2 regions of the Streptomyces sp. NPDC002055 genome follow, and region 1 is predicted to be linked to the other one. Evidence: riboswitches for the same ligand, from Rfam matches in the RefSeq annotation. Region 1 holds a riboswitch; the other holds the start of a gene.
The links. A riboswitch is a leader RNA that binds a small molecule or an ion and turns the genes downstream of it on or off. The one in region 1 is predicted to bind thiamine pyrophosphate.
Positions count from the first base shown of each region.

Region 2: it holds a riboswitch for thiamine pyrophosphate, as region 1 does, so the genes downstream of both, ABT112_RS20455 (thiamine ABC transporter substrate-binding protein) here and thiO (glycine oxidase ThiO) in region 1, are expected to answer to the same signal.

Region 1 covers NZ_JBEOXS010000020.1:84,521-91,535, forward strand. The annotation lists gene ABT112_RS15140 (thiazole synthase) at 1-575, opposite strand, end outside; gene thiS (sulfur carrier protein ThiS) at 578-778, opposite strand; gene thiO (glycine oxidase ThiO) at 775-2,091, opposite strand; TPP riboswitch at 2,089-2,201, opposite strand; gene ABT112_RS15155 (NAD(P)/FAD-dependent oxidoreductase) at 2,480-3,646, shown strand; gene ABT112_RS15160 (Rv2175c family DNA-binding protein) at 3,955-4,320, shown strand; gene thiE (thiamine phosphate synthase) at 4,393-5,049, shown strand; gene metF (methylenetetrahydrofolate reductase [NAD(P)H]) at 5,314-6,231, shown strand; gene ABT112_RS15175 (hypothetical protein) at 6,262-7,015, shown strand, end outside.
Region 2 covers NZ_JBEOXS010000031.1:60,490-67,504, forward strand. The annotation lists gene ABT112_RS20440 (phosphatidate cytidylyltransferase) at 1-976, shown strand, start outside; gene ABT112_RS20445 (hypothetical protein) at 1,112-1,648, shown strand; gene rlmN (dual-specificity RNA methyltransferase RlmN) at 1,738-2,844, shown strand; TPP riboswitch at 2,902-3,008, shown strand; gene ABT112_RS20455 (thiamine ABC transporter substrate-binding protein) at 3,229-4,254, shown strand; gene ABT112_RS20460 (ABC transporter permease) at 4,230-5,996, shown strand; gene ABT112_RS20465 (ABC transporter ATP-binding protein) at 5,997-7,015, shown strand, end outside.

The sequences.
Region 1 (7,015 bases):
TGCTCGGTGATCAGCCGGAAGTTGTGCGGGTTGCGGATGCCGAGCCCGGAGCCGATGGGCGAGCCCAGGGGCATGATCGCGGCACAGCCGACGTCCTCCAGCTTCCGGGCGAGGACCGGGTCGTCGTTGGTGTACGGGAGCACGGTGAAGCCGTCGTCGACGAGCACTTCGGCGGCGTCCAGCAGCTCGACCGGATCGGGCAGCAGCGTCCGCTCGTCCGCCACCACCTCCAGCTTGATCCAGTCGGTGCCCAGGGCCTCCCGGGCGAGCCGCGCGGTCAGCACCGCCTCGCCCGCGGTGAAGCACCCCGCGGTGTTCGGCAGGACGCGGATGCCGAGCCGGTCGAGCACGGACAGCACCGAGCCCTGGACCGTCGGGTCCAGCCGGCGCATCGCGACGGTCGTCAGCTCGGTCCCGGAGGCGGTGAGCGAGCGTTCCAGCACGTCCAGGCTGGGGGCGCCGCCGGTGCCCATGATCAGCCGGGAGCCGAAGGCGGTGCCGGCGAGGGTGAACGGATCGGCCGTGGCCGTCTCCGCCGGAGTGGTGCCGCCGGGCACAGCGGTGGTGTCGGTCATGGTCAGCCTCCCTGGACCGCGGTCAGGATCTCGACGCGGTCGCCGTCGCCGAGCGCGGTGGCGGGCCACTGGCCCCGCGGCACCACGGCCTCGTTGAGCGCGGCGGCGACACCCGCCGGTGCGGTGGTGAGCGTCGCGACGATCCGGTCGAGCGTGGTGCCCTCCGGGACCTCGCGGGGTTCGCCGTTGACGGAGACGGTCATGCGGGCTGCTCCTGCCGTACGGGGGTGTCGGATGCGCCGGACCCCGGTGCCGCGGGGCCGCCGGGGGTGAAGCGCAGCGGGCTGAACGGACGGGTCTCGGGCGGGAGTTCACCGGTGCACAGCACCTCCGCCAGGGCGTCGCCGGTGACCGGTGTGAGCAGCACGCCGTTGCGGAAGTGCCCGGTTGCCAGGTGCAGTCCGGGCAGGGTGGTGGGGCCCAGCAGCGGTGCGTTGTCCGGCGACCCCGGGCGCAGCCCGGCCCGGGTCTCCACCAGCGGGAGTTCGGTGATGCCGGGCACCAGCTCATGGGCGTCCCGCAGCAGTTCGTACACCCCGCCCGCGGTGACCGTGGTGTCCCAGCCCAGCTCCTCGCTGGTGGCGCCGAGCACCAGCTCGCCGTTCTCCCGGGGCACCAGATAGACCTGCCCGCCGCGGACCACGGCCCGTACGGTCCGGGAGAGGAACGGCGCGTACGCCCCGGGCACGCGCAGCCGCAGCACCTGGCCCTTGACCGGGCGGACCGGCGGCACCACGGCCTCGGGGATCCCGGCGAGCCGGCCGCTGTGGCTGCCGCCGGCCAGGACGACCTGACCGGCGGCCAGTTCGGTGCCGTCCTCCAGTACGGCCCCCACGGCCCGGTCCCGGACCACCCGCAGCTCCCGGGCCCACCCGCGGTGCAGCACCACACCGGCCCGCTCGCAGGCGGTGACCAGCGCCGCGGCCAGCCGCCGGGGATCGGTCTGGTGGTCGCCGTCCACCCGCAGCCCCCCGCGCACGCCCGGCGCGAGCATCGGCTCCAGGCGCCGGCACTCGCGCCCGGTCAGCCACTGCGAGTCCAGCCCGCAGCGGGTCTGGAGGGCGTGCAGCTCCCGCAGATGGGCCCGGTCGTCGGCGTCCAGCGCGACCGCCAGGGTGCCGCAGGCGCGGTAGCCGATGTCCTGGCCGCTCGCCTCCACCAGCTCCGCGGCGAACTCCGGATAGCGCTCCGCGGAGGCGAGGTTGAGGCCGAGCAGGGTCTCCTCGCCGTAGTGCAGTTCGGTGACGGCCGCCAGCATCCCGGCGGCGACCTGCGCGGCGCCCCCGCCGGGCGCCGGATCGGCGACCGCGGTGCGCAGCCCCCGCTGCGCCGCCCGCCAGGCCGTGACGAGGCCGATGATGCCGCCCCCGACGACGAGGACGTCATGGCTGTGCCGTGCGGCGGTGTGCCGCGCGGTCCCGCGCTGTGCGGTCCCGCGCTGTGCGGTGACGGTGTGCGGCGCGGTCCCGTGCGCCGTGGTGCTCTTCTCGGGGGTGCCGTTCTCGGGCGCGTGCATGGGCGTCCAGCCCCTCCCTTCGCCGGCATGACCCGGATCAGGTTCGTACGGTCGGAGGCCGGTCAGCCTCCCTCTCAGCCCGGTCCGTCCGGGCTCCCGCGAGTGCTCTACGGCCGTCACCTTAACGTGCCGCCTTCCGGCCCATGAAGGGAGCGGCGGACCGGAACGGCTCCCCGCACCGGGCCCCGGGGCCGGGCCGCGGACGGCCTGCGGCGGGGAGCGGCAGGTGGGCCCGGGGCCGGCGTGTTCCCGCGGAAGCGCCGCATGATGCTGTGTCAGAGATCTCGGTGCGCGGGACTGCGGCGGGCCCCCGCCGCGGACCTAGAGTGACCGTGTGAGTGAGGACAGGCAGCACACCGGGGACCGGGTCGTCATCGTCGGCGCGGGCATGGCGGGGGTGCAGACCGCCGTCGCGCTGCGGGAACAGGGCTGGACCGGCGGCGTCGCGATGCTCGGCGCCGAGCCGCACCAGCCGTACGACCGGCCGCCGCTGTCCAAGGCCGTCCTGCTCGGCAAGGCCGACGGCTCGGCCTTCGAGATCGACTTCGCCGCCCTCGGCATCGAGCTGCTCCTCGGCCGCCGGGTCACCGCCGTGCGCCCCGGTGAGCACGTGGTGGAGACCGCGGCCGGGCCCGTGCCGTACGACCGGCTCGTCATCGCGACCGGCGCCGATCCGGTCACCCTGCCCGGCGGCGGCGCGCCGGGCCTGCATCTGCTGCGCACCCTGGACGACGCCGAGGCGCTGCGCCCGGTGCTCGCGGCGCGGCAGGACGTCGTGGTGGTCGGCGCGGGCTGGATCGGCGCCGAGTTCGCGACCGCGGCACTGGAGGCGGGCTGCACGGTCACCGTCGTCGAGGCCGCGGAGCGCCCGCTCGCCGGGGCCCTGCCCGCCGAGGTCGCCGAGCCCATGCGGGCCTGGTACGAGGAGAGCGGCGCCCGGCTCATCACCGGGGCGCGCGTGGCGACGGTGGAGCCCGGCGCGGTACTGCTGGCGGACGGCACGCGGCTCCCCGCGGACGCCGTGCTCGTCGGCATCGGAGCCCGCCCCGCGACCGGCTGGCTGGCCGGATCGGGCATCGAGCTCTGCCCCGACGGCTCGGTCCGCGCCGACGACCGGCTGCGCAGCTCCGCACCGGATGTGTACGCGGTCGGCGACTGCGCCTCCTTCCCCTCCGCCCGGTACGGGGAGCGGCTCCTCGTGCACCACTGGGACAACGCCCTCCAGGGCCCTCGCACGGTGGCCGCCGACATCATCGGCGGAGCGGCCGAGGCGCAGGTCTACGACCCGGTGCCCTACTTCTGGTCCGAGCAGTTCGGCCGGTTCGTCCAGTACGCGGGGCACCACGCCGCCGCCGACACCACGGTCCGGCGCGGCGACCCGGCCGGCGCCTCCTGGTCGGTGTGCTGGCTGCGGGACGGCGTGCTGGTCGCGCTGCTCGCGGTGGGCCGTCCGCGCGATCTCGCCCAGGGCCGCAAGCTCATCGAGCGGGGCGCGCGGATCGACCCGGAGCGGGCCGCGGACCCGGCGGTGCCGCTGAAGTCCGCCGTCCTCTGACGGGGCCGGGCGCACCGCGGCCGCGCCGGAGAGCTGCTGATCGCCCCGGCCTTCCCGGCTGATCGCCCCGGCGGTCCCGCGTGCTCCCCAGCGCTCTTCTGCCACCTGCTCCCTGCGCCGCGCGCCGGGGCGCCGGGCCCGGGATCCCCGGTCGGCGCGGCGGCCCGTCCCGGGCGGAGCCGGCCACCGCCGCACCGTGCGGCGCACGGCGACCGGGGCCGTCGGAGCGGCCCGTCGCCCGACCGGTGGGCACCGGCTCGGCGGCGCTCGGCTACCGGCTGTCAGCCCCAGATGGCAGGCTTGTCCCCGTGACCGAGATTGACACTAAGACCGACGCGCTCGTTCCCTCCTGGCTCACCCTCCCCGACATCGCCGAGCAGCTCGGTGTCGAAGTGACCCGGGTCCGACAGCTGGTCAAGGAGGGCCAGCTGATCGCGGTACGCCGTGGCGAGAACCGGGTGCTCCAGGTGCCCGCCGACTTCATCGGCGACGGCCGGGTGGTCAAGGGCCTCGCCGGCACCCTGACGCTCCTGAAGGACGACGGCTTCACCGACGAGGAGATGCTGGAGTGGCTCTTCACTCCGGATCCGACCCTCCCCGGCACCCCCGCCCAGGCCTTGCGGGAGAATCGCGGCACGGAGGTGAAGCGCCGCGCTCAGGCGCTCGCCGTCTGACCGAGAACCGCTCTGGCGTGCGGGCCGGCGAAATCCGGCCCGCACGCCGCCCAACCCCGGGGGGACCACGCCATGGCCACCACCACCGCCGTGACGCAGCTCGAAGGTGCCCGGCTCTATCTGTGCACCGACGCGCGCAAGCGCCAGGGCGACCTCCCGGAGTTCCTCGACACGGTGCTCGCCTCCGGCGTGGACATCGTCCAGCTGCGCGACAAGGGCATGGAGGCCCGTGAGGAGCTGGAGCACCTGGAGGTGTTCCGGGACGCCTGCCGCCGGCACGGCAAGCTCTTCGCGGTGAACGACCGGGCCGATGTCGCGCACGCCATCGGCTCCGACGTGCTGCACCTGGGCCAGGGTGATCTGCCCGTGCCCGCCGCCCGCGCCGTCCTCGGCGACTCCGTGCTGATCGGGCGCTCCACCCATGCCGAGGCGGAGGTGGCGGCCGCCGCCGACGAGCCAGGCGTCGACTACTTCTGCACCGGCCCCTGCTGGCCGACCCCGACCAAGCCGGGCCGTACCGCGCCCGGCCTGCCGCTCGTCCGCTACGCTGCCTCGCTGCGCCCCGCACGGCCGTGGTTCGCGATCGGCGGCATCGACGCGTCCACCCTCGACGAGGTGCTGGACGCCGGGGCCCGGCGGGTCGTGGTGGTCCGTGCGATCACCGAGGCGGACGACCCGGGGGCGGCCGCCGCCGACCTCGCCAAGCGGGTGCGCGCCCGCGACGCGTGAGCGAACGTCGCGCCGGCGAAGACTGCGTGGGGGCGAAGGCTGCGGGTGAACGCACGCCGCGTCTGAGCGAAGGCCGCGTGTGGGCGACGGCCACCGGATGGATGAACGCAACGGGTGAGAGAACGCGACCGGTGCGTGAACGCTGCGTGTGACCGACGTGGTCAGTACGCGTCATCGGCCCAGCATGTGGACGGGAGCGTAGCGAATCGGTCATATCGTCGGCTTTGATTGGGGCTCGGCCCGGCCGATGGATAACCTGCCGGTATGGCCCTCGGCACTGCTTCCACCCGCACGGATCGCGCACAAACGGTCCGCGACCTGCTTGCCTCGGGCAAGCGGTCCTTTTCGTTCGAGTTCGCCGCCCCCAAGACCGAGAAGGGCGAGCGCACACTGTGGAACGCCATCCGCAGAATCGAGGCGGTCTCGCCGACCTTCGTCTCGGTGACCTACGGCGCTGGGGGCTCCTCCCGTGAGGGCACCGTGCGGGCCACCGCACGGATCGCCACCGACACCACCCTCACCCCGGTGGCCCATCTGACCGCGGTGAACCACTCGCTCGCGGAGCTGCGCAACGTCATCGGGCACTACGCCGACGCCGGGATCCGCAACATGCTCGCGCTCCGCGGCGACCCGCCCGGCGACCCGATGGGGGAGTGGGTGCGGCACCCCGACGGGGTGGAGTACGCGGCCGACCTGGTGCGGCTGATCAAGGAGTCGGGCGACTTCTGCGTCGGCGTCGCGGCCTTCCCGGAGATGCACCCGCGCTCGTCGGACTGGGACAGCGACGTCCGGCACTTCGTGGACAAGTGCCGGGCCGGAGCAGACTTCGCGATCACCCAGATGTTCTTCTATGCGGAGGACTACCTCCGGCTGCGCGACCGGGTCGCGGCGGCGGGCTGCGCCACCCCGATCATTCCGGAGATCATGCCGGTCACCAACGTCCGGCAGATCGAGCGGTTCGCCCAGCTCAGCAATGCCGCGTTCCCTCCGGAGCTGGCCGACCGCATCCTGGCGGTCAAGGACGATCCAGCGGCTGTACGCTCCTTGGGGATCGAGTACGCCACGGAGCTGTGCGCGCGGCTGATGTCCGAGGACATTCCCGGGCTGCACTTCATTACCCTGAATCACTCCACGGCGACGCTGGAAATCTACGAGAATCTGGGGCTGCATCAGCAGTCCTGACGGCCGGGAAGCGGCGGAATCGGGGCGGTAATGGGCTGGACGATCCTCTACATCGCGTTCGGCATCGTTGCGCTGTGGCTGCTCGGTGAGGTGCTGCTGCAGTACAAGGCGCGACTGCGCTGGCGGCTGCTGGCCTTCGTCGGGTTCCTCGGCGTGGTGATCGGCGTGCTGCTGCCGTCGGTGCTGGTGATCGCGGTGGGCGCCATCGCCTTCGCGATCGGGCAGACCTACGTCACGCTGTCGTTCCGCAGCGGCTTCTCGCGGGGCTGGGCTCTCAAGGGCGGCCTCGGCCGCTTCGGCCGGGCCAAGGACGACGTCCCCACCGCGGATCCCACGCTGGAGGTCTCGGATCTCCAGGCGGTGGACGGCCCCGAGGAGCAGGGCTCCCCGGAGGTCCACCAGCCGCAGCCGATACCCGAGGAAACCGGCCAGTACGGCATCTACGGCAGTGAGGCCAACCCGTACGGCCGGGAGTCCTACGGCCGGGAGTCCTACGCCGGGGAGGCCGGCTACGACGAATCCGTCTTCACCGCCGGTGCCCCCGGCTACGGCGCCACGGCCTACCAGGAGCCGGGATACGGCGCGGAGCCTCAGAGCCCCTACGCCACCTACGGCGACTACGGCCAGAACCCCCAGCCCGACCAGGGCGCCTACGCGGCGCAGTACGACTACGGGAACGCGCAGTACGCCGCCTACTCCGACCCCTACGGCGCGGCGGGTGCCCCCCAGGGCTACGACCCGTACGGCGGCTACGGCGGCCAACAGCAGTACGACTACGGCACCG
Region 2 (7,015 bases), on a different contig from region 1:
GCCCATCGTGCCCGACACAGGCGGAGACCAGGACGACCGTGACCGGGGGGCCGCTCGGCTGAGCGGCCCCCTGTTCCGCGACGAGCAGCGGCGCCCGGAGGACGACCCAGTGCACAGGCATTCGCGGCATTCCGCCGAGCCGCAGCCGGCCCCGCAGAAGAAGCGCGCGGGCCGGGATCTGCGCGCGGCGATAGGGGTCGGCGTCGGCCTGGGCGCCGTCATCATCGCCTCGCTCTTCATCGTGAAGGCGCTCTTCGTCGGCGTGGTCGCGGTGGCGGTCGTGGTCGGACTCTGGGAGCTGTCCTCCCGGCTCTCCGAGAAGAAGGACATCCGTACGCCGCTGGTGCCGCTCGCGGTCGGCGGCGTCGCCATGATCGTGGCGGGCTACGTCCGGGGTGCGGAGGGCGCCTGGGTCGCGATGGCCCTCACCGCGCTCGCGGTGCTGGTCTGGCGGATGACCGAGTCCCCCGAGGACTACCTCCGGGATGTCACGGCCGGGATCTTCGCGGCCTTCTACGTGCCGTTCCTGGCCACGTTCGTGGCGCTGATGCTGGCCGCGGACGACGGCGCGTGGCGGGTGCTGACCTTCCTGGCGCTCACCGTGGTGAGCGACACCGGTGCGTATGCCGTCGGCTGGCGCTTCGGCAAGCACAAGCTGGCCCCCCGGATCAGCCCCGGGAAGACCCGCGAGGGACTGTTCGGCGCGGTGGCCTTCGCCATGATCGCCGGGGCCCTGTTCATGGAGTTCCTGATCGACGGCGGCAGCTGGTGGCAGGGGCTGCTGCTCGGCCTCGCGGTCGCCGCCAGCGCCACGCTGGGCGACCTCGGCGAGTCCATGATCAAGCGGGACCTGGGCATCAAGGACATGGGCAAGCTGCTGCCGGGCCACGGCGGGATCATGGACCGGCTGGACTCGCTGCTGCCCACCGCACCGGTGGTGTGGCTGCTGCTGGTGATCTTCGTGGGAGCCGGCTGAGCGGCGCGAACCGCATCCGCCGCCGGAACAGGGGCCTGCCGCATGAGCGGCGGGCCCTTCGTCCGTCCGGCGCCCCCAGGAGTGGATCATCCAGGAGTGGATCATGACGCGCGACGTCCGGGTACGGTGCCTGGCATGGACCTGAAGACGCTGGCGGGCATCGTGTTCGGTGCGGTGGTGAGCCTGGTCACCACCGCTCTGGTGGAGCGGACCCGCTGGAAACGGGCGCTGGGGCAGGAGGGCAACCAGATCCTGCGGGAGTCGTACGTGGACTACCTCGCCGCACTCGCACAGTCCCACGAGGGCATACGGGTGGCCTCGTTACGTGTGTACGGCGGCATCGACGAACGCACTGCCGCGATCATGGAGGCGTTCAGCGGGTCCGACCTCTACCAGCAGCGCTTCCGCCTCACGATGCTGGCGCCCCCGCGGGTCGTGGAGCTCGGGGTGCACGCCCTCCGGCAGGGCCGCAGGATGCGCGATCTGCTGGTGGAGGGCGCGGGGCTCGACTCCGCTCCGTTCCGTGACGCGCAGACGAACTTCTACGAGGCGGTGCAGGCGGCGTCGGACGAGATGCGCGGGTCCCTGGACATAGCGCCGCTGGGCTTCATGCCCATGGGCTGGCCCTCCGACCGGCCTCCGGCCGACCCGCTCCACGGGGGCGGGCGGTGAGCATCCGCGGGACCGCATGACCGGGGCGTGGGTCCCGGACGCCTCCGTGGCCCGGGCGCCCTCCGACGATCTGCGACACTGGTACGGCCATGCCTAAGCCCGGAGAACTCACCTTTGCCGTGCCGCGCGGAGCCAAGAAGCCCCCGCGGCACCTCGCCGACCTCAGCCCCGCCGAGCGCCGCGAGGCCGTGGCCGCCATTGGGGAGAAGCCCTTCCGCGCCGGTCAGGTGTCGCGCCACTACTTCGCGCGGTACGCCCACGACCCGGCCGACTGGACCGACATCCCGGCCGCGGCCCGGGAGAAGCTGGCGGCCGAGCTGCTGCCCGAGCTGATGTCGGTGATGCGGCACGTCTCCTGCGACAACGACACCACCCGCAAGACGCTGTGGAAGCTCTTCGACGGCACGCTGGTGGAGTCGGTGCTGATGCGTTACCCGGACCGGGTGACCATGTGCATCTCCTCGCAGGCCGGCTGCGGGATGAACTGCCCGTTCTGTGCCACCGGGCAGGCCGGTCTGGACCGCAATCTGTCGACCGCCGAGATCGTGCACCAGATCGTCGACGGGATGCGGGCGCTGCGGGACGGCGAGATCCCCGGAGGCCCTGCCCGGCTGTCGAACATCGTCTTCATGGGCATGGGCGAGCCGCTCGCCAACTACAACCGGGTCGTCGGCGCCATCCGCCGGCTCACCGACCCCGAGCCCGACGGCCTCGGCCTCTCCCAGCGCGGCATCACCGTCTCCACGGTCGGCCTGGTGCCGGCCATGCTCCGGTTCGCCGACGAGGGCTTCAAGTGCCGGCTCGCGGTCTCCCTGCACGCGCCGGACGACGAGCTGCGCGACACCCTGGTGCCGGTGAACACCCGCTGGAAGGTGCGCGAGGTGCTCGACGCGGCGTGGGAGTACGCGGAGAAGTCCGGCCGCCGGATCTCCATCGAGTACGCGCTGATCAGGGACATCAACGATCAGGCGTGGCGGGCCGACCTGCTCGGGCGGCTGCTCAAGGGCAACCGGGTGCACGTCAACCTCATCCCGCTCAACCCGACGCCCGGTTCCAAGTGGACCGCGTCCCGGCCGGAGGACGAGAAGGCGTTCGTCGCCGCGCTGGAGGCCCACGGTGTCCCGGTGACCGTCCGCGACACCCGCGGCCAGGAGATCGACGGGGCCTGCGGGCAGCTGGCCGCCTCCGAACGCTGACCGGAACCGGCCCGGGGCGCACCCGGGCCGGTTGCTAGGGTGTGTTCGAATACATGCATATTCCGACAGGGGAGCGCCACAGCGCTGAGAGTGCGGCACCGAGCCGCAGACCCTCGAACCTGAACCGGGTCATTCCGGCGTAGGGAGTTCGGTCACCACTCAAGCTGTTGCGCCCCGCCCGGCCGCACTCCGCGGCACCGGGCGGGGCCGCGTCTCTTCCTGGGCGGGAGTCCGGAGCCGACGGTTCCGGGGAACGCAGCCAGGAGGAACTCAGTGAGCAGCACCAGCCGAAGCACCACCAGCCGAAGCACGGCCGGGAGAAGCACGACCGGGAGAAGCACCGCCGGGAGAGTCGCCGCGGCCGTCCTCGCGGCCGCGGTCGGCATACCCGCCCTGGCCGCCTGTGGCGGAGGGGACTCCGGGAACGGGGGCGCGTCGAAGACGGTCACGCTGGTCACCCACGACTCGTTCAACGTCTCGCCGGCCGTCCTGAAGCAGTTCGAGAGGCAGAGCGGCTACACGGTGAAGCTGCTGCCCGGCGGGGACGCCGGTGCCGCCGTCAACCAGGAGATCCTCTCCCGGGGCAACCCGCGCGGGGACGTCTTCTTCGGGGTGGACAACACCCTGCTCTCCCGCGCCCTCGACCACGACCTGTTCACGCCGTACGAGGCCAAGGGCCTGTCCGGGGTGGACAGCAAGCTGCAGCTCGACGCCGCCGAGCACCGGGTCACCCCCGTCGACTCCGGCGAGATCTGCGTCAACTACGACCGGAAGTACTTCGCCGACAAGAAGCTGGCGCCGCCGAAGACGTTCGAGGACCTGACCGAGCCGCGGTACAAGAACCTGCTCGTCACCGAGAACGCCGCCACCTCCTCGCCCGGCCTCGGCTTCCTGCTCGGCACGGCCGCCGAGTACGGGGAGTCCGGCTGGCAGGGCTACTGGAAGAAGCTGAAGGCCAACGGCGTCGAGGTGGTCGACGGCTGGGAGCAGGCCTACTACGACCGGTTCTCCGGCTCGGCCGCCGGCCGGAAGGGCGACAAGCCGCTCGTCGTCTCCTACGCCTCCAGCCCGCCCGCCGAGACGGTGGGCATGAAGCCGCAGCCGAAGCAGGCCCCCACCGGCGTCGCGACCGGCACCTGCTTCCGGCAGATCGAGTTCGCCGGGCTGCTGAACGGCGCGAAGAACGAGAAGGGCGGCAAGGCCCTGCTCGACTTCCTGCTGAGCAAGCGTTTCCAGGAGGACGTGCCGCTGCGGATGTTCGTCAATCCGGCGCTGCGGGACGCGAAGGTGCCCGGGATCTTCACCCGGTACGGCGCGAGGATCGACGACCCGGCCACCCTGGCCCCGCAGAAGATCGCCCGGCACCGTGAGCAGTGGGTCGAGCAGTGGTCCTCGCTCGTTCTGAAGTAGCCGGATCCCGGGGAGCCGGCCGGCGCGGCGCGCGGCGGCCGGTCCCCGGGGGCGCGGTGCGGTTCGGCCTGATGGCCGTCCCGCTCGCGTTCTTCGCGCTCTTCTTCGCCTACCCGGTGGTGGCCATCGTCGGCCGCGGCCTCCGGGAGGGCGGCCAGTGGCGGACCGGCCGGATCGGGGAGGTCCTCACCGACCCGGACGTGCTGGACGTGCTCTGGTTCACCGGGTGGCAGGCGGCGGCCTCGACCGCGCTGACCCTGGCGATCGCGCTGCCCGGCGCGTACGTCTTCGCCCGGTTCGACTTCCCCGGCAAGCAGCTGCTGCGGGCGGTCGTGGCCGTGCCGTTCGTGCTGCCGACCGTGGTGGCCGGATCGGCCTTCCTCGCCCTGCTGGGCCGCGGCGGCATGCTGGACGCGCTGTGGGGCGTCCGGCTGGACACCACGGTCTGGGCGATCCTGCTGGCCCATGTCTTCTTCAACTACGCCGTGGTGGTCCGCACCGTGGGCGGCCTCTGGGCCCAGCTCGACCCCCGCCAGGAGGAGGCGGCCCGGGTGCTCGGCGCGAGCCGGTTCGCGGCCTGGCGCCGGGTCACGCTGCCCGCGCTGGCCCCGTCGGTGGCCGCCGCGGCGCTGATGGTCTTCCTCTTCACCTTCACCTCCTTCGGCGCGGTCCAGATCCTGGGCGGCCCGCGCTACGCCACCCTCGAAGTGGAGATCTACCGGCAGACCGCGCAGCTGCTGGACCTGCCGACCGCCGCCGTGCTGACCCTGGTGCAGTTCGCCGCCGTCGCCGGGATCCTCGCGGTGCACGCCTGGACGGTGCGGCGCCGGGAGTCCGCGCTGCGGCTGGTCGACGCGGCGACCACGGCCCGGCGCCCCCGGGGGACGGCGCAGTGGGCCCTGCTCTGGGCGGTGGTCGCGGTCATCGGGCTACTCCTCGTGCTGCCGCTGGGCGTCCTGGTGGAGCGGTCCCTCGCCGGGCCCGACGGGTACGGGCTGACCTTCTACCGGGCGCTGCAGTCGTCGGCCGCCAGTGGCGGGACCTTCGCCGTCGCCCCGCTCCAGGCGGTCCTGAACTCCCTGCAGTACGCCCTGGCGGCGACCGGGATCGCGCTGGTGGTGGGCGGACTCGCGGCCGCCGCGCTCACCCGCGCGGGGGCTCCGGGCACTGCCGGCCGCCCGTTCCGGCGACGGTCGGCCCGGCCGCGGAGCGGCGGCCGGCTGATCCGCGGGTTCGACGCGCTGCTGATGCTGCCGCTGGGCACCTCGGCGGTGACCGTCGGCTTCGGCTTCCTGATCGCCCTGGACGAGCCGCCGCTGGACCTGCGGACCTCGTGGCTGCTGGTGCCGCTCGCCCAGGCGCTGGTCGGGGTGCCGTTCGTGGTCCGCACGATGCTGCCGGTCCTGCGGGCGGTCGACGTCCGGCTGCGGGAGGCCGCGGCTGTGCTCGGCGCCTCCCCGCTGCGGGCCTGGCGTGAGGTGGACCTGCCGATGGTGCGGCGGGCGCTGCTGGTGGCGGCGGGCTTCGCCTTCGCCGTGTCCCTCGGGGAGTTCGGCGCGACGGTCTTCATCGCCCGCCCCGACAACCCCACCCTGCCGGTGGCGGTCGCCCGCTTCCTCGGCCGCGCCGGGGAGCTCAACTACGGGCAGGCGATGGCGCTCAGCACCGTCCTCATGGTGGTGTGCGCGACCGCGCTGCTGGCGCTGGAACGTATCCGCATCGACCGTTCGGGAGAGTTCTAGATGGTGTCGCCGCACCCGATGCTGCGCCTGGACGGGGTGACCGTCTGCTTCGGCGACCGCACCGCGCTGGACGCGGTGGACCTTCAGGTCGCCGAACACGAGTCGGTGTGCGTGCTGGGGCCGAGCGGCAGCGGGAAGTCCACCCTGCTGCGGGTGGTGGCCGGGCTCCAGCGGGCCGACGCCGGCGCGGTGTTCCTCGCGGGGCGCGACCGCACCGCGGTGCCGCCGCACCGGCGCGGGGTGGGCCTGATGTTCCAGGACCACCAGCTCTTCCCGCAGCGCGACGTGGGCGGCAACGTCGCCTTCGGCCTCCGGATGCGCGGGGCGGGCCGGGCCGAACAGGAGCGCACCGTCGCCGAACTGCTCGATCTGGTGGGCCTCCCGGACGCCCAGCGGCGGGCCGTCACCGCGCTGTCCGGCGGCGAGCAGCAGCGCGTCGCCCTCGCCCGGGCCCTCGCCCCGCGGCCGGATCTGCTGATGCTCGACGAACCGCTGGGCCAGCTCGACCGCAGCCTGCGGGAACGGCTGGTCGTGGAGCTGCGCGAGCTGTTCCGCCGGCTGGGCACCACGGTGCTCGCCGTCACCCACGACCAGGCGGAGGCGTTCGCGCTGGCAGACCGGGTGGTGGTGATGCGGGATGGGCGGATCGCGCAGACCGGGACGCCGCTGGAGGTCTGGCAGCGGCCCGCCTCGGAGTTCGTGGCCCGGTTCCTGGGCTTCGAGAACGTGGTCACCGCGACCGTGGACGGCGGGTCTGCCGACACTCCCTGGGGCACGGTGCCGGTGCCGGCCGGCAGCGCGCCCGGCGAGTGTCGGCTGCTGGTCCGCCCCGCCGGGGTGCGGCTCACCCCGGCGGTGGACGGCCTGCCCTGCACGGTGGCGGCCCGGACCTTCCGCGGCACCCATGTGACGCTCCTGCTGGAGCCCGCGCGCGGCCCCCGGCTGGAAGCGGCCTGCGCCCTGCGGGAGGCACCGGAGCCGGGCACGGAGGTGGGCGTCGCCTTCACCGCCTCCGAGGT